Glaciimonas sp. CA11.2: one gene and its partners. The protein of the gene in region 1 interacts with the protein of each later gene in a pairwise test. Links are inferred from orthologs where the notes say so. Each region holds a gene or a part of one and is shown on either strand. Other genes may lie near its edges.

What was found.
Region 2: the proteins of ssb (region 1) and recO interact in binary tests that used the Escherichia coli proteins (3 or more experiments, as listed by UniProt). The link is inferred for Glaciimonas sp. CA11.2 from one-to-one orthologs.
Region 3: the proteins of ssb (region 1) and RGU75_RS07560 interact in binary tests that used the Escherichia coli proteins (3 or more experiments, as listed by UniProt). The link is inferred for Glaciimonas sp. CA11.2 from one-to-one orthologs.

What each region holds. Positions count from the first base shown.
Region 1 is NZ_JAVIWL010000001.1:1,337,821-1,344,314, forward strand. What follows is about bases 2,282-5,181. They hold ssb (single-stranded DNA-binding protein), read right to left. Parts: upstream 4,053-5,181; coding sequence 3,510-4,052; downstream 2,282-3,509. Other genes in these bases: RGU75_RS05700 (DEAD/DEAH box helicase), read right to left, coding at 2,282-2,503; RGU75_RS05705 (RHS repeat-associated core domain-containing protein), read right to left, coding at 2,658-3,053; RGU75_RS05715 (MFS transporter), read right to left, coding at 4,084-5,181. In the rest of the region: more of RGU75_RS05700, read right to left, coding at 1-2,281; more of RGU75_RS05715, read right to left, coding at 5,182-5,280; excinuclease ABC subunit UvrA, read left to right, coding at 5,761-6,494. UniProt on the Escherichia coli protein: Plays an important role in DNA replication, recombination and repair. Binds to ssDNA and to an array of partner proteins to recruit them to their sites of action during DNA metabolism. Acts as a sliding platform that migrates on DNA via reptation.
Region 2 is NZ_JAVIWL010000001.1:397,738-404,141, reverse strand. The notes cover bases 3,026-5,835. They hold recO (DNA repair protein RecO), read left to right. Parts: upstream 3,026-3,840; coding sequence 3,841-4,830; downstream 4,831-5,835. Other genes in these bases: RGU75_RS01680 (benzoate/H(+) symporter BenE family transporter), read left to right, coding at 4,849-5,835; era (GTPase Era), read left to right, coding at 3,026-3,831. In the rest of the region: lepA (translation elongation factor 4), read left to right, coding at 1-507; lepB (signal peptidase I), read left to right, coding at 504-1,421; RGU75_RS01700 (DUF4845 domain-containing protein), read left to right, coding at 1,456-1,848; rnc (ribonuclease III), read left to right, coding at 1,869-2,861; more of era, read left to right, coding at 2,920-3,025; more of RGU75_RS01680, read left to right, coding at 5,836-6,120; pdxJ (pyridoxine 5'-phosphate synthase), read left to right, coding at 6,239-6,404. UniProt on the Escherichia coli protein: Involved in DNA repair and RecF pathway recombination.
Region 3 is NZ_JAVIWL010000001.1:1,760,330-1,766,901, reverse strand. What follows is about bases 1,441-4,418. They hold RGU75_RS07560 (primosomal protein N'), read right to left. Parts: upstream 3,961-4,418; coding sequence 1,921-3,960; downstream 1,441-1,920. Other genes in these bases: RGU75_RS07565 (response regulator), read right to left, coding at 1,441-1,507. In the rest of the region: RGU75_RS07570 (SAM-dependent methyltransferase), read right to left, coding at 1-576; more of RGU75_RS07565, read right to left, coding at 857-1,440; hemE (uroporphyrinogen decarboxylase), read right to left, coding at 4,848-5,924; RGU75_RS07550 (MFS transporter), read right to left, coding at 6,056-6,572.

The DNA of each region.
Region 1 (6,494 bases):
TTCTGTTCACTGTAATCACCGGCTCAACCTGCAGCGGGTCTCCGACAAGGAGGGCACGTTTTGAGCGCCAAATTGCACCAAGCGCATTAGATGGCACTGCTTGACCGGCCTCATCAATGAGAAGAAGCCCTATTGCACCTTCTCCAAGATTGCCAAAACAACGAGGAAACGACGCGAATGTACTAGAAACGACAGGCACTGCCAAAAAAAATGTTGCCCAGAAGTGCGGTGCCATCGTCGGCAGCAACTCTTGAACATGCGGCTGCCGCTCAAGCATGCCGAGTGCAAGTTGGAAATTTATATCAAACGCCTCTCCCGCATGCTTCATAAACGATTTATGCAAATGCATCGCTGCAACGAAAACCGCGGCACGCGCCTCTTGATAGAGAGTGTTATTGCGGGGCAGACTCGTTTGTTGAACGTCTATTGGTAAGGATTTAAAACCCGTATGGTCATGCGCGGCCACACCCAGGGTTTCCACGAGCGATGCAGTGGATTTTTCAATACGCGTCACCTCCTTCGCGGATGCCGCAACAGCGAGTCGTGCATCAGAGAGGATTCGCTCCAATTTTGCTGCACGCTCCTCAATTTCAAGGCAATTTCTTCTTAAGCCTGCGGCGGCCTGCCAAAGAGTGTTGGACGCATCCGAAAGCACAATCTGTCGTGTGCGAAATTTTCGGTATTCTTCTCGGGCAAATAGCCATTTTAAGATTTGGCGCAAAACTGGCCATTCTTGATGGAGTATTGTGCGCGCATCAAGGGTAGATTTTGCCTGCGTTTCTATGTCAGAGAGCCTTCGTTTTAAACCCTCTCGCTCTTTCACCACCGGCGTTAAGTTATCGAGCGCCTGCCTTAAGCGCTCCTCTGAATCAGAGAATGATTTTACTGCGACATTCAATCGGGATAAGTTAAGTTCGTATTCACACATTTTGGCTTGTGTGGCCCGCACGTTATCCATCGCGGTCCGAAATTGTGTACGCGCTTGCTCCCAATTCAGATCATTTGAAGGCTCAGCGTCGAGAGCCCCTGACAATCCTCCCTTTTCACTCAACCGCCTCAACTTTTCAGCAACGAGATTGCAGTTTGCCCTCTTTCCGAGAGGTACTGATATCAATCCCCAGCATTTCATCAGGTCTTGCTCTATAGAGATTTGCTCTTCGAGATTTTTATCTTCCGCGCTGCTGATAACATCCCCGTAGGCAGAGGACATTTTATTACTTTTCTTTCGCTTATTCGCTTCGTCATTGACAATCGATTCGGCAATAGCGCCGAAATAATTAAACGGGGTGCCGTTTATGGTGAGTGACGTTGAAGAGACCTTTTTGATGTTAGGCAGATCACGCGTAATGTTTTCGACCGCATTGTTATTTGCGCTAGCAACTACGATACCAAAATCTAATAATCGTTGATCCACCAAGTAACAGCCGTCACCCACAGGTAACTTACTCGTTTCAGGATATTCGACGCGCTGCTCATTGCGAGAAAATGCCTCTGCTGGATTGGCAAAAGACGCTAGAACTTCTGCGCGGTCAATAATACGGGCAGCGATAACATCCATTAACAGCGTTGTCTTTCCCGTACCTGGTGGACCATTTACCGAAAAAATTCCTCCATCTTTCATTTCATGCAGCGCAGTGTTGACCGCAACCTGCTGCATCATGAACAGCGGGAACTCAGACGGCCAGCGCCCCAAAGGAAATTTCTCTGCGGACAAGAGGCGATTCGCTATGTCCAGTTGACTCACATCAATCTTTTGCGCCATAGGCCGCTCATCTTGCAAATATCTCTTTATTTGCTGTGATTCTGAACCTCTTTCCCCGAGGTTCAGAATCCGCTGAATATCCTCAAGATAGAACGAATTAATTGGGTCCATTTCAGTCGGTGGCGAGATGGTCCTACCATTCTCATTAAGCAGAGGGATCGTGTGGACGTATATTTGAGACGAAGCCATTAGCGCTCGCGGGCTCCAATCTAACTCTTCAATCAGAATTTCAATAATTTCCTCGAACCAGTACCCGTCGACGACACTGTCGTGGTCTCGTGATAGAAGGTTCTCAATCTTTGTCTTGAGCAAAAAAGAGATTGCTTCGTAATCGTATCTTTTTTGATTCTTTCGTTCGGCAAACGCGATGGCATATGCAGCCAATTGCAAACTTGAAACAACCGGACCGCCAGCGCCGGTCATTTCGATGGCACAAAGGAATGTGTTCCCGTATACGTTACGCTTTTGATTTCCTGAGTAATTTTCGGCATCCTCTGCGCCGGCATACAGCTTTAATAGTTCCTTCTCCAATATTTTTTTATCGACCACTCCAAAATAAACAAAATATTTAAACTCCTCTTGGCGTGTGTCATAGGGCGGCACCTGCCACGGTAGCAGCTCAGCGTATTGTTTCTTAAAGGCGCGTCGTCGTCGCTTAACATTTTCTTTGGGGATATCCGGATACATTAGGGCTTCGACGTCAAACCAGTAACGGAGTGTTTTGATATATTCGGAGGTCATATTTTTTGTGTGCGCAAGAAAATGAAAACACTGCTTTCTTGTCAGCAACTCATTAAAAAGGGAGTGAAGGATTCAGCAAGAAAAATTCGTGATACTTACAGATGACGAATCAGTCATGCGAACGAAATGCCCAATTTTCATTGGACGTATGTAACTATCGTCGTTCAACTGCGGCAGTCGGAATCTCTGGATAGACAATAGGATCGCCAGAACCATTTTGGTTAATAATCGGCCCAACCACATTCCGGCCAAACCAAGCACTAACACCCGTCCCAACGACACCGCCAACGACCGGTCCAAACGCAGAGCCAATTCCCGCACCGCCAATAGCGCCAGCAACGGGATTTAACCCAAACGGATCACTACACGAAACCGGATTTCCACCCACATACCCATACGTATTAATCCCGCCCTCCAACCCAATCGGGTCGCTCTGCAAATACCGTCCCCACTGCGGATCATAATCCCGATAGTAATTATAAAAGTGGTCCGTCTCCCGATCTGCTGGGTGTCGCCTGTACGCTGGCGACTGTGCCGCCGAGACCGGCAAGAGTTATCAATACGACGACGGTGAAAAATTTCCAGCCGTGATATCGGCAGCGTGTTAGTGCTTTAATAATAATGCCGAAATTTGCTGCACTGCTTGCTTCTGTAAATGATCCTCATCCCACTCAACAGATTGCCCCATACATCCCACCTCCCAAATATTGCATTTGAAATTTCGTGCTAAATAATAGGCGGGGTTGTTGCGCTATGGATGGCGTTGAACTATTGAGTTAGGGGAATTACTTACTCAAGGAATGTTCAGCATCACGCCTATCCGATACGATAATCGCGGGGATTTGATACTTTTTTGGAGCGAAAAGGCAGTTCATTACTCACACCTTTCTAGATTAACTTGCGACATTTATCATGTATGGTCGTCGAAGAAAAAATGTAAGAATTAAAAAACCCGCTAAATCAGTGACTTAGCGGGTCTTGTTTTACAAATTCAGTTAGTAGGGTCTCAAAATGGAATATCGTCATCCATATCCGAGAAGTTCGGTGCCGGACGCGAAGCAGGTGCTTGTGCCGGACGGGATGCGGGCGCTTGGGCCGGGCGTGAAGGAGCGTTACCGGATGGTGCATTATTGTATGACGATCCGCCGCCGCTTTGACGTGGTGCATCGCCGCCATCGTAACCGCCGTCATCCATTGAGGCGCCGCCCTGACCTTGGCGACTACCTAGCATCTGCATGGAATCCGCGATGATTTCGGTTGTGTAACGCTCTACGCCTTCTTTATCTTGCCATTTGCGGGTTTGCAGACGGCCTTCGATGTAGATTTGCGAGCCCTTTTTCAGGTATTGCCCGGCGATTTCAGCCAGTTTGCGATAGAAAGTAATACGATGCCATTCGGTCAATTCTTTCTTTTCGCCACTATTTTTGTCTTTCCAGCTTTCCGTAGTCGCCACGGCGATGTTGGTCACCGCTTCGCCATTCGGCATGTAGCGGGTTTCCGGATCGCGGCCTAGATTACCGACGATGATGACTTTATTGACCGACGCCATATATTTCTCCTAAATCTTGATTAACTATAATTTAATGTGTAACCGCGGTGGCTGGCTTACCACGACGCGGTAAATTTATCATTCCGGAAGCGATTATAAGCCAACACAGGGTTGAAATTCCACCCAAAATGAATACGGAGGGCGTGCCAAAGTGTTGTTTAAGTAAACCGCCTATGGCACCGCCGCAAAAGAGGCCGAGCGCCTGAAGTGTGTTGTAGACGCCCAGCGCCGCTCCTTTGGCTCCGGGCGGCGCGATACGCGAGACCAGCGACGGCTGGCTGGCTTCGAGCACATTGAACGCAATAAAGAATGCCAGCAATAAACCAACCAATAACGGCCAATGCACGGTTGCTTGGGAGAATGCCAGCCACATGCCGATCTGCACTGCCAACAGCATAGCGATAGCGGCAACGAATACTTGCTTCATCTTGCCTTGCTTTTCGCCAACAAAGACGGGCGGCAGCATCAATGCGAAAGAGATCAACACAACCGGCAAATAAATCTTCCAGTGTTGCGTAACTGGCAAGTCTGCGTATTGCACCAAGGCGGATGGCATCACGACGAACATCGCCATTTGCGTCAGATGCAGAGAGAACACGCCAACATTTAGCCGCATCAGCTCGCCATTGCGCAGAATTTCCGACCAGGAGACTTGCTTAACTTTTATCAATGGCGCGTCAGGCACACCGAAAATGATCATGGCAATGGCTGCGAGCGACAATATCCCGGTGATAGCAAAAATACCGCCCATTCCCACCCATTCATACAACAACGGCGAAGCGACCATCGACAAGGCGAAGGTCAGACCAATCGAGCCGCCAACCATGGCCATGGCTTTGGTGCGATGCTCTTCGCGCGTGGAGTCGGCAATGAAGGCCGTGATGGCGGCTGATATCGCGCCCGCGCCCTGCACTGCGCGTCCAATGATGATCCAATAGATATTGGGTGCAGCAGCGGCTATGAAGGATCCAATTGCAAACAGGATCAAGCCGATGATGATGATTTTTTTACGACCATATTTGTCGGACGCTGCACCAAACGGAATTTGTCCGAACGATTGCGCCAATCCGTAAATCCCCATAGCAAGACCAACCAGCGTTGCACTTTGACCGCCCGGGAGGCCTTTGGCGTACACCGAGAACACTGGCAAAATCAAAAACAAACCCAACATACGTAAAGCAAAAATCGACGCGAGAGATGCACTCGATCGAATTTCAGCGCTATTCATGCGTTGACTATCGTCAGGAGAGCCTGGATCTGATTCTGCCCTTGGGGCAATGGCGGGTGTAGATAACGAGCTAGTCATGTGGAGTTTTGTCATGCCTTGCTAGCAAGGCGAGTAAATGGGGGTAATTGAGGGCGTTGGCGACATTGCATTCGTCTGTGCAATCTTCATCCAAGGACTAAAGTATAGCGGCGTATATGACGACGATGTTCGAAACCCGTTATGATATCAGGTTGACCCTTTTCCGTTGATTGCTTGGCAGTTAATAAACAAATCTGGCAAGGCGCTTAAAGAATCTACTGGCTTATGGCTGATCCCACGCATGTTTCGGCTGGTACGAGATGTGATTGCCAGAGATGCTTAGGTATTATTTTAATGCTAGTTAGACGCCGGGCTCGACGGTAACGAAGCGGTAATTCAGAACAAGTAAGCTGCAACTCCAACATAAACTATCGCCGTAAATATTTACGCAGAAAGCTGTTAATGGAAGAAATTCGCATCCGGGGTGCACGTACGCACAACCTCAAAAACATCAATCTGGACTTGCCTCGTAATAAACTGATTGTCATTACCGGTTTATCTGGTTCTGGCAAGTCGTCGCTGGCTTTCGATACGCTGTATGCGGAAGGTCAGCGTCGTTACGTCGAATCACTGTCTTCCTATGCGCGCCAGTTTTTGCAGTTGATGGAAAAACCGGATGTCGATTTGATCGAAGGTCTTTCTCCTGCCATTTCTATTGAGCAAAAAGCGACTTCGCACAATCCGCGTTCAACGGTCGGTACCGTCACTGAAATTCACGATTATTTGCGTCTGCTGTACGCACGGGTTGGCACGCCCTATTGCCCTGATCATCCTGAGAAACCGTTAGCTGCGCAATCTGTGTCGCAAATGGTTGACGCGGTGCTGGCAATGCCGGATGAGACCAAGCTGATGATTTTGGCGCCAGTGGTGGCGAATCGAAAAGGCGAACATGTCGATCTGTTTGAAAACATGCAAGCGCAAGGTTTTGTTCGATTCCGGATTCAAAGCGGTACTAACAAGGCAAAGATTTATGAAGTCGATGATTTGCCGAAGCTGAAAAAAACCGAGAAGCACACCATTGACGTGGTGATTGATCGCGTGAAGGTAAAAGAGGACATCAAGCAGCGATTGGCAGAAAGTTTCGAGACCGCATTGCGTCTGGCCGAAGGACGCGCCATTGCACTGGAAATGGATGG
Region 2 (6,404 bases), 940 kb from region 1 along the record:
AAAGACATGCACTATCACGGCAAGCAAGTGAAGCTGATCTACGAAATGCCGATGGCTGAAATTGTTTTGGACTTTTTTGATCGCCTAAAATCCACTTCGCGCGGTTATGCGTCAATGGATTATGAGTTCAAAGAATATCGTTCAGCCGATGTGGTCAAAGTCGACATGCTGATTAATAGTGAAAAAGTCGATGCTTTAGCGATTATTGTGCATCGCTCTAACAGTAATCATCGTGGGCGTGCAGTTGCTGCCAAGATGCGTGAACTGATTCCACGTCAAATGTTTGATGTCGCGATTCAGGCCGCAATTGGTGTGAATATTATTTCCCGTGAAAACGTCAAAGCGCTTCGTAAAAACGTGTTGGCAAAGTGTTACGGCGGCGACATTAGTCGTAAGCGCAAATTGCTAGAGAAGCAAAAGGCAGGTAAGAAACGCATGAAGCAGGTCGGTTCGGTGGAAATTCCACAAGAAGCGTTCCTCGCAATTTTACAAGTGGATGACAAATGACATTGCAATCAATTTTAGGAAATTTCGCGTTAATTCTGTTTGTGCTGATGGTGGTAACAGGAATTATCTGGTTCTTGGACCGATTTTATTTACGCGCGCAACGTCGCGCTAAAGCCGATGCGGCGCTGGCAGCATTTGATGCGCGGAATGTCAAATTACGTGCAGAAGGCATCAAATTAGAAAGTAGTGGTCGCGCCGAACTGGAAGCTAACCTATTGCGTCAGCCAACCTGGGTCGAATATTCCGGCAGTTTTTTCCCCGTCATTGCCATGGTATTTTTCTTGCGCTCCTTTCTTTATGAGCCGTTTAAAATTCCATCGAGTTCAATGGTCCCTACTTTGTTAGTGGGTGACTTGATTCTAGTGAATAAATTTACTTACGGTATTCGGCTACCCATCCTCAACAAAAAAATCATTGACGTAAGTACCCCTCAACGCGGTGATGTGATGGTGTTCAAATATCCGAAGGATTTGTCATTGGATTACATCAAACGCGTAGTTGGCGTTCCTGGTGATAAAATAGTGTATAAAAACAAGCGCTTAACCATTAATGGCACCGCGCTTACCTATACCGCACTACCAGACTATTTAAATGAAGATAGCTTAAATTATTCCAAGCAATTTGCAGAAAATCTGTCGAATGTTGATCATAAAATTGCCGTTGTGGAACAAGCCCCGCCGATCAATTTAAGTGGTGTTCAGGATTTTCCGTATAAAGAAAACTGTTCTTATAATCAAGATGGCTTCGCATGTACTGTTCCTTCTGGGCAGTATTTCATGATGGGCGATAATCGTGATAACAGCGAAGATAGTCGTTATTGGGGTTTTGTCCCAGATCAAAATATTGTTGGTAAGGCATTTTTGGTGTGGATGAATCTAGGTAATCTGAAGCGTATTGGTACTTTTTTTGATTAAATTCTTTGACGCAATAACGTATCAGGAGCGATGAATGACAAGAAATTCAAGGAATGCCTGGAGGCAGCAACGGGGTATTACGTTGTTTGGCTTAATTGTCTGGTTAGCAATTCTTGGATTTATTGTCGTCCTTTCTGCAAAAGTTATTCCTACTATTATTGAATATACATCGATTAAAAAAGCAGTTGCAACTGTTAAATCAAGCGGCGGTACTGTAAAAGAAATTCGCGACGCATTTGATCGTCAAACCGAAGTGGGCTATATCGATGCAATCCACGGTAAAGATCTGGACATTACCAAAAATGGCGAGGATATTGAAATTAACTTCGCGTATAGAAAAATAATTTCGATCGTTGCACCGGTCAGCTTGTTAATTGACTATTCTGGAACAACCGCTAGTTCGTCTAGCAAAAAAACCATCGATTGATGGAGTAAGTCGTAGACCAAATGGACGTTATATTATTGCAAAATCGGCTTGGCCACACATTTAAGGATGCTACGTTGTTGCAGCAGGCCTTGACGCACCGCAGTCATAGCACCTTGCATAACGAGCGGCTAGAGTTTTTAGGCGATTCGATATTGAATTGCGTTGTCGCATCGTTGTTGTTTGACCGCTATACCAAAATTGATGAAGGTGACTTGTCCAGGGTGCGTGCTAATTTGGTAAAGCAGCAATCGTTATATGAAATTGCACAACGCCTGGAGTTGTCTCAATTTTTGCGATTGGGTGAAGGCGAACTCAAGTCTGGTGGTTTTCGCCGTCCTTCCATTCTTGCAGATACGTTGGAGGCGTTGTTTGGCGCGATTTTCCTTGATGCTGGTTTCGATGTCGCGCGCGATGCAATACGGGCCTTGTATATTCCTATTTTAGATACCGTCGATCCAAAGACGTTGGGTAAAGATGCTAAAACGTTATTGCAAGAATATCTGCAAGGAAAGAAAATTGCTTTACCGCAATATAATGTAGTGGCGACGCATGGAGCTGCGCATAATCAAGAATTCGAAATTGAATGTCTCGTTCCAAAATTAGAAATTCAAGTATTTGGCACCGGAGGAAGTCGTCGCGCAGGTGAGCAAGCGGCTGCAAAATTAGCTTTGGAAGCAGTGCAACAAGCTTTTATAAAAACACCGGGTGCGACGCGAAAAAGTAAGCCTAGAACCTCCCAATTGAAACTTGCTGGGATTGCTACCATTCAGCCTGATGCGCCCGGTAAGGAAGTGGCACTGTCAAAGCCAGTATCAATAAAGGATGTTGTTAAAAGCGAGGCTGTAAAACATCCTGTTAAGGCGGCGGCGCTTCCTGCCAATTTGACACCAGTTATCGTCGCAGACGTTTCTGTAGTATCGAAAGCGCAACCAGCGCAAACGGGCGCGGCAACAACGACCTCAACTACGACGGCAACAGTCGGTACTAAAGTTACCGTTGCTGCGCGTCGTTAATGGCTTTAAAAATAGCTCTAAATACCTTACCACTTACCGCGAGTAAATCGACAACCGCATGACAGAATCCGTATCCCAGGCACCCGCATCCGACTTTCGTTGCGGCTACATCGCTATAGTAGGTCGTCCCAATGTTGGTAAATCGACGTTGATGAATGAACTTATCGGTGCCAAAGTGAGTATCACTTCGCGCAAAGCGCAGACCACCAGACACCGCATTACCGGCATCCAAACTTTGCCCGATACGCAATTTGTCTATGTGGACACGCCTGGTTTCCAGACCCGTCACTCAAATGCATTGAATAAAACGCTGAATCGCACTGTCACGACGACGTTGACGGCTTCAGATGTCATCTTGTTTGTGATTGAGGCTGGTACTTTTGGACCAGCCGACCAGCAAGTGCTTGAGCTCTTACCCGCTAGCGTGCCTTGCATATTGGTAATTAATAAGTCAGACCGCGTTAAAGACAAAGCTGTGTTGTTGCCATTCGCCCAGAAAATTGCGGCGTTACGGGATTTTGCCGCGGTTGTGCCTGTGTCTGCCAAACTGCGGTTTCAGTTGGAAAACTTGCAAGCGGAGACGCGTAAATATCTCCCGCTTAACCCGCCGGTGTTTGGCGAAGATGACATTACCGATCGTAGCGAAAAATTTTTAGCCGCTGAAATCGTGCGCGAAAAGTTATTCCGTTTTGTTGGCGATGAGTTGCCTTACACCAGTACTGTTCTTATCGAAAAGTTTGAGGTGGAAGGTAATTTGCGACGTGTATTTGCCGCGATTCTGGTTGAGCGTAATACGCATAAATCGATGGTAATCGGTCAAAAGGGCGCGCGTTTGAAAGATATCTCGACACAATCCCGTCTGGATATGGAGCGCCTTTTCGGTGGTCCGGTTTATCTGGAAATTTGGGTAAAAGTAAAATCCGGCTGGGCCGATAACGAAGCCGGATTGCGCGCCTACGGTTACGAGTAAGACGTCGGTATGAGTGCCACCAGTGTTGATGCGGCTATAGAGGCAATTACTGTCCACGCGGAACAATTGTCTACCGTGGTGGCGGACTCTACACTTGTTGCTGTTGTCGAGAACGCGTCCTCTGGTTTGGCAAATAGTGCAACCACAATAGCCGCAACAACCGAATCTGCACCTTCTCCTGGATTGATTGCCAACTCACCGTCAATTCAACATTCAACTCCCCCTAATGGCGGAAAATCATCCGCCGCCGCCGCGGTCGCAACTAAGCGCGTTACTCGTCCCTCTGCAGAGTCGCGGATTGCGGGGCAACCTGGCTTTGTTCTGCATAGTTATCCGCATCGCGAAACCAGTCTGATACTGGATGTATTTACGCGCGATTATGGACGGATTGCTTTGGTAGCCAAAGGTGCGAAGCGTCCGCTGTCGAAACTGCGTGGTGTGCTGCAAACGTTCCAACCTCTTTCTCTCAGCTGGAGCGGCAAATCCGAAATCCGTACATTAACCGCTGCCGAATGGGTTGGCGGGATGTTGCCATTGGAAAAGTCAGCGCTATTATGTGGTTTTTATCTTAATGAACTTCTGGTAAAGCTGTTGGCGCGGGACGACGCCCATCCAACTTTGTTTAATCATTACGTCGTCACGCTAAACAAGTTGGCGCATCAGGAGCCAGCACCGATCGTCTTGCGGCAGTTTGAACGCGCATTATTGAAAGAAACCGGGGTTTCCGGGGATTTTACGATCTGTACCGGTAGTCGGCAGCGTGTCGAGTCCGATCTCCTGTATGTGGTCGATCCGGAGCGCGGACCTAGGGTGGCGCGGCTATCCGATAGCTGGCCATCAGTTAGCGGTAAAACATTGCTGGATATGGCGCGCGAGGATTACAGTGATATCAACACGCAGGCGCAGAGCAAAGTATTAATGCGATTTTTGCTGGCCTATCATTTGGGGGGCGCACCGTTAAATACGCGCCAGATTTTGATTGATTTGATGCAATTGTAAGACAACAAGAAAATGCGAATGAAAAATTTCCCATGGTCCACTTTGGCTGCTGGCTTCATCACCGTATTGGTCGGCATTACCAGCTCGGCAGCTATCGTGTTTCAGGCCGCCGCGTCTGCCGGTGCGACACCCGCTGAGATTAGCTCATGGATGCTAGCGCTTGGATTGGGAATGGGCGTCACATGCATCGGTTTGTCATTGCGCTACAAGACGCCAGTCGTTACCGCGTGGTCAACGCCAGGCGCAGCGCTGTTGATCACCAGCCTTGCTGGCGTACCGATGTCGGCGGCGATTGGGGCATTTTTATTTTCAGCAGCACTTTGCATCATATGCGGCGTGACAGGTTGGTTCGAGCGGGCAATGGGTAAAATTCCATTATCGATAGCCGCAGCGATGCTGGCCGGTATTCTGGTGCGCTTCGGCATGGATGTTTTTGTTGCTATGAAGCTGCAATTTTGGTTGGTTTTCGCCATGTTTATTGCTTATCTGTTGTGCAAGCGCTGGATTCCACGTTATGCCATCATCCTCGTACTGGGAGTTGGCATAGCGATTGCGGCGAAACAGGGCTTATTGCATTTCGAGAATTTTCATATCGCCTTCGCCCAACCGGTATTTACGATGCCGACCTTTTCGTGGGCAACGGCGATAGGTATAGGGATTCCTTTATTTGTCGTCAATATGGCATCACAGAACGCACCAGGCGTCGCGGTGCTGCGCGCTTCGGGTTACGATGTGCCGATTTCTCCACTCATTACGTGGACTGGAATAACCAATTTTCTGCTCGCGCCATTTGGTTGTTTTTCACTGAATCTGGCCGCCATTACGGCAGCAATCTGTACTGGCAAAGAAGCGCATGAAGATCCACAAAAACGGTATTGGGCTGGTGTTTTCGCAGGGATATTTTATTTGCTGGTGGGAGTATTTGGCGCAACAGTGGGGGCATTATTCGCTGCGTTTCCAAAAGAACTGATACTGGCAATTGCGGGGCTGGCGCTACTTGGAACTATCGCGAATGGCCTTAAGGTAGCGATGTCGAATGACAGTCAGCGTGAGGCTGCATTAATTACTTTTCTAGTTACCGCATCCGGTGTTTCATTTGCGGGTATTGGTTCCGCGTTCTGGGGGCTACTGGCCGGGGCGCTTGCTTTATTTTTGCTGACTTCGCGCGCTCGGGTTGCTCCGCAAACTTCGGACGCTGCCGCTGTTGTCACCACCGTTGTGGAGCCACCATCGCTATCTGTCCGACCTTCATCTTCTACGGTGCAGACCTCTTTGCGTCAAAACTCATGACAGAGCGGTTAGGTCGGTGTACTTTTGAATTATGCTTTAATTCTACTGTCTATTTATTTACCGACCATCTCTGCCCAATATATCTACCCACTAATTCCATCTGCTACCCCATAAACTGATGAGCTATCTTAATCCCACCCCAACGGTCATTGACCTCGGCATTAATATCGACCATGTCGCAACATTACGTAATGCGCGTGGCACAACCTATCCGGACCCACTACGGGCCGCCTTGGAGGCGGAAGAAGCTGGGGCGGATGCAATCACATTGCATCTCAGGGAAG
Region 3 (6,572 bases), 420 kb from region 1 along the record:
CAATACCGCGGCCACTTCGGCCTGGCAACAAGGCACAAGCACCATGAAGCGGGCCTTCTTTTTTAAGCCGAACTGTATTGCATCATCTGTCGCAGTATTACATGCGTGTAATGCGGTCACCACGTCAACGCGCTCGGGGAGCAATCCCGACTCGGTTGAGTCAGCCACGGACAAGTTAAGGAACGACATTCCAGGAAATGCCAATTTGCGTGCTAATTCTTGCGATTTTATAACGAGCTCTTCACGCGTCTCAATGCCGTAAATATGCGAGCCGTCCTTCAACGTCTTAAAAAATAAGTCATACAAAATAAATCCAAGATAGGACTTACCGGCGCCATGATCCACCAGTTGAACACTCGCATGCTCACGTTGGATTTCTTGCAATAAAGGCTCGATAAACTGATAGAGGTGATACACCTGCTTGAGTTTGCGACGACTATCCTGATTCAACTTGCCGTCGCGGGTCAAGATGTGCAACTCTTTTAACAGTTCAATGGATTGACCAGGTCGAATCTCATGCTTGGACTGCGACTGTGATTGACTATTCGATGCGGAATCTTGCTTGATACTATTCATTTAATTCTGATTTCCTGGCTGCTCGATACGACGATTGGACGGTGTTAACCAAGTATAGCGATTTCAGCGAGGGTGAGAGCCAATTTACGCGTCGCCCACCTAGTTGCTTAATTAGTTGCCCACTTTATCGCTTACTTATCCGCTTGCTTATCTACAGTCGCAATCAGTGATCAAGCCTCCGGCACAGGAATTTTTTAAGCTGACACGAACTTGCCTAACTTAACTTATAGACAACCAAAATTCATACCGCATCCATAAAAAATCGTCGGTTAGCAATACATTAAATGAAGTTGTCAGGGGTTATCCCGCCACTTGAATAGCGTCCCAGTTCCACGTCATTACGCAGACCAACTTTTCGCATCGCAGAGGTTTTTTGTAAGGCAATGGTTTTCACACTTTTGTTCAAGCGTAGCGCTATCTCCTGCATTGTATGGCCATCGGCATACATTCTTAATACTTCCGTTTCGCGCTTTGTTGGCATTTGCCCAACCGGACCACCACGCAAAATCTCGCGCACTGATTTACCGATATAGCGCGTGCTATTCGCGGTCCCCTCGATTGCATCCCGGATAGATGAAATTTCATCATTCATATGCAATACAGCGTCAGCGCCGCTTTTTATAATTTGATACAACACGGCTGGCATCATATTCATCGTAAGAACGATTAAACATATCTGCGGATGATGCCGCTTAATGTAGGAAAGTAGTGTCAAACCATCACTCATACGGCGCATCGGCATTGAGATGTCGGTGATTAAAATATCGCATTCAGTATCCTTTAATCGCGCCAGTAACTGATCAGTCGAATTAGCAATTGCGGCCACCGAAAGATCTGCACAGCGATCAATATAGCCACGCACGCCGGCAATAATGACGGGATGATCGTCGGCTAAAATTATCTGTTGTTGTCGCAGTCGGATCTTTCGCATGCTTTCTCCTTAAAATCAAACATTGAAAATCAAAGATCGCTTCGATTTTCCAAATAAATATCAAATGGATAATTTTGTGACTATCCGTTTTAATATTGATTTCCTAGGAACTAAGGTTAGCTATAGATGCGCCTCCGAGATATGAGAACTTTCCCAAAATGAGGGTAACAATTCTGATAATGATGCTTAAGCGGGCAATTTTAAGAAATTTCCGGCCTACTTTGACAACATTTCATACCAAAACGAGACGGTGGCGGGATGAAGCAAGGTACATTCAGTATCGCTTACGCATTTAATCCGGCGGAAAATTGGGATAGGTTGGATGCGAAACGAACGGATAACCGGTGCTCAAGTAAATTGAAGAGTCGATTGAACACTGCATTTTGATATTAATACGACATCATTTATACTCGTTAGATGTCCACCGGATCGACTTCCAGCGACCATTTGGCGCGCGTCTTGATGGTCCGCAAGACAGCCATCCAATCAGTAAGAAAAGCTTGTAAGCCCGGTCTTGAAGGGCATTCAATCAAGAGCTGCGCCCGATCCACATTAGCAACACGCGTCATCGTCATGGGGATCGGATCATTCATCGTAATACCGCCATGCTCCAGGCAGGTTGCGGCCTCTTGCAAAAACGCTATCGCTGTTTCAAGCTCCTTTGCCTCAGCGCGTAATAGCGCTTGATAAATATACGGCGGCAAATGCGCTTGTTGCCGCTCAGCCAAAAGAGAGCTGGCAAAGTGATCATAATCATGCGCGATCACTGCCGAATACAAAGGATGCTGCGGATAACGCGTCTGAATCAACACCTCACTGACGCTGCCACCCTCTTTTTGTGCTGCCCTACCGGCGCGACCGGCAACCTGCATTAGCTGGGCAAACAAGCGCTCACTGGCGCGATAATCATGGGAGAACAAGGCCGTGTCAGGATTCAAAATTCCGACAAGGGTCAGATTTTTGAAATCATGCCCTTTAGCGACCATTTGCGTACCGATCAAAATATCGACCTCGCCCCGATGCACGCTATCGAAGGCGCTTTGAGCGCTGCCTTTGCGACGCGTTGAATCAGCATCAATCCGCAAAACCCGCGCTTCCGGAAACATCGCCTGCAAACCCTCTTCCAGACGTTGCGTCCCGCGCCCCAATGGTTGCAAATCAACATTGCCACAGGTCGGGCAAGACTTGGGGATGCGCAACTCGAGGCTGCAATGATGGCAGCGTAGTCGATGTTCAGGCTTGTGCAACACCATATACGCAGTGCAGCGCGTGCAGTTGCTGACCCAGCCGCAAGCATCACAGGCAATCACCGGTGCGTAACCACGTCGGTTGAGGAATAACAGCGATTGCTCACCACGTTGCAAGCGCAGCTTTAAAGCGCTGATCAACGTAGAGGTCAGACCCTCAATCGGTTTGTCGTGCTCCATATTCACCAGTTTCACAGCCGGCAAAACAGCATTCTTCACTGCGCGTTCACGTAATTCAAGTTTTCGATAGCGCCCTGACTGCGCGTGATGCCAGGTTTCCAGCGAGGGTGTCGCCGAGCCTAGAACGATAGGAATTTTTAACTGGTGTGCACGCCAGACAGCCAGATCGCGAGCCGAGTAACGCAAGCCTTCCTGCTGTTTATAGGATGGATCATGCTCCTCATCAATAACGATCAGGCGTAAATGCGGCAACGACGCCAGCACCGCAAGTCGGGTCCCGAGAATGATGCGGGCTTGCCCTAAATGAGCAGCGAGCCAGTGTCGCATGCGCTCGCCTTCAGCCAGTCCGCTATGCAATGTTGCGACCATGACACCAGGAAATCGCGCACGGATATTGCCCTCTAATTGCGGCGTCAAATTGATTTCAGGAACCAGGATTAAAATTTGGGCAGGATTGTTCTCACCATTACCATGCGACAATATTTTTTCTGCCGCCTGCAAATACACCTCGGTTTTGCCACTGCCGGTAACGCCATACAACAATGTTGGCGCAAAGCCGGTAGCACTGGCAATTGCGTCGGCGGCGCGTTGTTGCGCTGGGTTCAACGGCGGAACATCGATTGGCGTAGCATCGTGCGCAACGCTGACCTGATGTAGTTTCTTTAAGCCGCGGTCAAGCGCAACTGTGGTTAAAGCGCGCAAATTTTTCGGCAAACCCGGCAACGCCACCTCTCCCAATGGACGCTGATAATAATCGGCCGCAAATTGACATAAAGCCAACCAATGAGGCGACAGCGCCGGCAACTGATATCGTACGGCTTGCACATCCTTTAATTTCGCGGCTGGAACCTCACTATGCGCGCTGCTGCCAACGATCATCCCAACCACCTCACGTCGACCGAACGAGAGTTGCACAAGTTGACCTATCTGCGGGCGGGCGTCTGCATCACTCGTTGACTGCCAGCGATAGTCAAAACTGCTGTCAAGGGGGGTGTCAAGGACAACCTGAAGAATGCATTGTTTCACGAAGTTAATGTGAATCCTGAGGAAAGAAGCTAACTGCCGGTTTCATAAGCGCTTTTAAAACTATCCACAGGTTCTGTGGATAACTTTGTGGATAACATCCACTTGACAGCCGCAAACGCAGTATATACGCGGGACTCGATGAATTGCCCAAACTGAGTGCACTAAAAATGACCTTAAAAATCAATGACTTACAAAGTCCTCGATTCACAAAAAATATATTTTTATATTTTTTCCCAACATCCACCGCAACCGATAATTTGTGCACAAGTCCACTATGTTCGCAATAAAAAAGAACCGAACTGAATAAAATTGCAAGCACGAATAGCGCATATCAATATCAAGCTCAAAAAAACTTGATGGCTAACACCGCGACCATCGCATCCAGATATCTTTTCGGTCTTGTGTGCTTACCTCATGCAAAACATGAGGAAACGCGTTAAGTACTGGTTTCATAAGCACTTTTTTTTAGTCACGCAGTGCCTGTGGATAACTTTGTGGGTAACCCTTCTAAAAAAGGTCCTAGCGTCATATCCCGCGCCAGTTCTCACAAATAATCGAAAGTAATTGCAAAAAAAACTTCTTATAATTCAATGACTTACAATTTTAAAAATACGGCAAATTAAAAATATTGATACGCAAAATTTCTGCGATGCAACAAATAATTATTGTGCATAACTAGTCTAATTCGACGCTAAATCTGTGTTAAGGAAAAATATTTCTAGCGTAAAACAGCACCAAACCAGAGCGCTGACTATCGCTAGCCACTAAACCAATATCCTGATCGGGCAATTTAGTCGTTCACAATGTACAAGGAAAGAATGACTGGTTCGCGTAAAAAAGGCGTTCGAAATTTTCAATCCCACACACCCTTGTCTTGACGCTACTTATCAGCGCATCTTACGACTCATCTCGTGCACCGCCTCGACCATCACGGCGACTGATTCCGGCGGTGTGAACTGGGAAATACCATGACCGAGATTGAATACATGTCCATGCCCAGCAGAAGGCGGTCCATAAACCGATAACAAACGACCCACCTCAGCGCGAATCTGTTCAGGATTCGAGAACAGGACCACCGGATCAAGATTGCCTTGTAGCGCTACTTTATGTCCTACGCGAGCGCGCGCCTCGGCCAAATTGACGGTCCAGTCCAGTCCGACCGCATCAGCCCCGATATCCGCGATCTGCTCAAGCCACAAGCCGCCGCCTTTGGTAAAGACGATTGCAGGAATAGGCACACCATCTTTTTCCCGCTTTAACTGACTCATCACCTGACGCATGTAATTTAATGAAAACGACTGGTATGCACCATCTGCAAGCGCGCCACCCCATGTATCAAAAATCATCACAGCCTGCGCACCGGCGTCAATTTGGGCGTTCAGATAGGTTGCCACAGCAGCAGCGTTGATCGCGAGAATGTGGTGCATCAGATCAGGGCGGTTGTACAACATCGTTTTAACCGTGCGGAAATCATCCGAACCGCCGCCCTCAACCATATAACACGCCAGCGTCCACGGACTGCCAGAGAAACCGATAAGTGGAACCTTGCCGTCCAATTCCGTCCGAATTTGCGTCACAGCGTTGAAAACGTAGTCAAGACTGCCCATCTCGGGAGCAGACAATGCCATCACCGCTTTTTCATCCCGTAACGGACGTTCGAACTTTGGCCCTTCGCCATCGGCAAAGAACAATCCCAAACCCATTGCGTCCGGCACTGTCAAAATATCGGAAAATAGAATCGCAGCATCGAGAGGAAACCGATCCAGCGGCTGCATCGTGACCTCGGTGGCATAGTCGGGATTCTTTGCCAGGCCCAGAAAAGACCCTGCGCGCGCGCGCGTTGCGCGGTATTCAGGCAAATAGCGTCCCGCCTGACGCATCAGCCACAACGGCGTGTAATCCGTTGGTTGACGCAACAATGCACGTAGGAATGTGTCGTTCTTAAGAGGGGCAAATTGGGGCATCGAAGGCAATCTCAAGCTTTTGGAATGCGGCATTATCTCATTCTAATCACAGCCTGCGGCATTGATGCTGAGGTTTTCTGATACGTTCACTGACCAGCTAGAAAGGGGATGACCGTCAAATGCTGGCTAAACTAGTCGCCAGCAGTCATTGCCAAACCACTTGTGCGTCCAATAGATGCTGACCACAGCGTAAGGGCGAGCGCCATTAACACCATGACAACGCCGGCATATGGCAACACCGTTAATTGAAAACCGGCCCCAATCGCCATGCCGCCAACCCAGGCACCTGTCGCATTGCCAAGATTGAATGCACCTTGATTCAACGTGGCCGCAAGATTGGGGGCTTCGCTGGCACGATCCACGACTAACACCTGCAACGGCGGTACGATGGCGAAAGCCAGTACACCCCATATGAAAATCGTCACTACCGCTGCAACCGGCGTATGCATGGTGACGGAAAACACGGTCAGCACAATCGCCAGCGCAATCAAAAATCCAATCAAAGAGGGCAACAAACGCCAGTCTGCCAATTTGCCGCCCAGCGCGCTTCCAACGGTTAAGCCAACACCAAAAATCAACAACACCAGCGTTACCGCATGCGGTGTTAAGCCTGTGACATCTTCCAGTATGGGCGTAATGTAGGTGAAC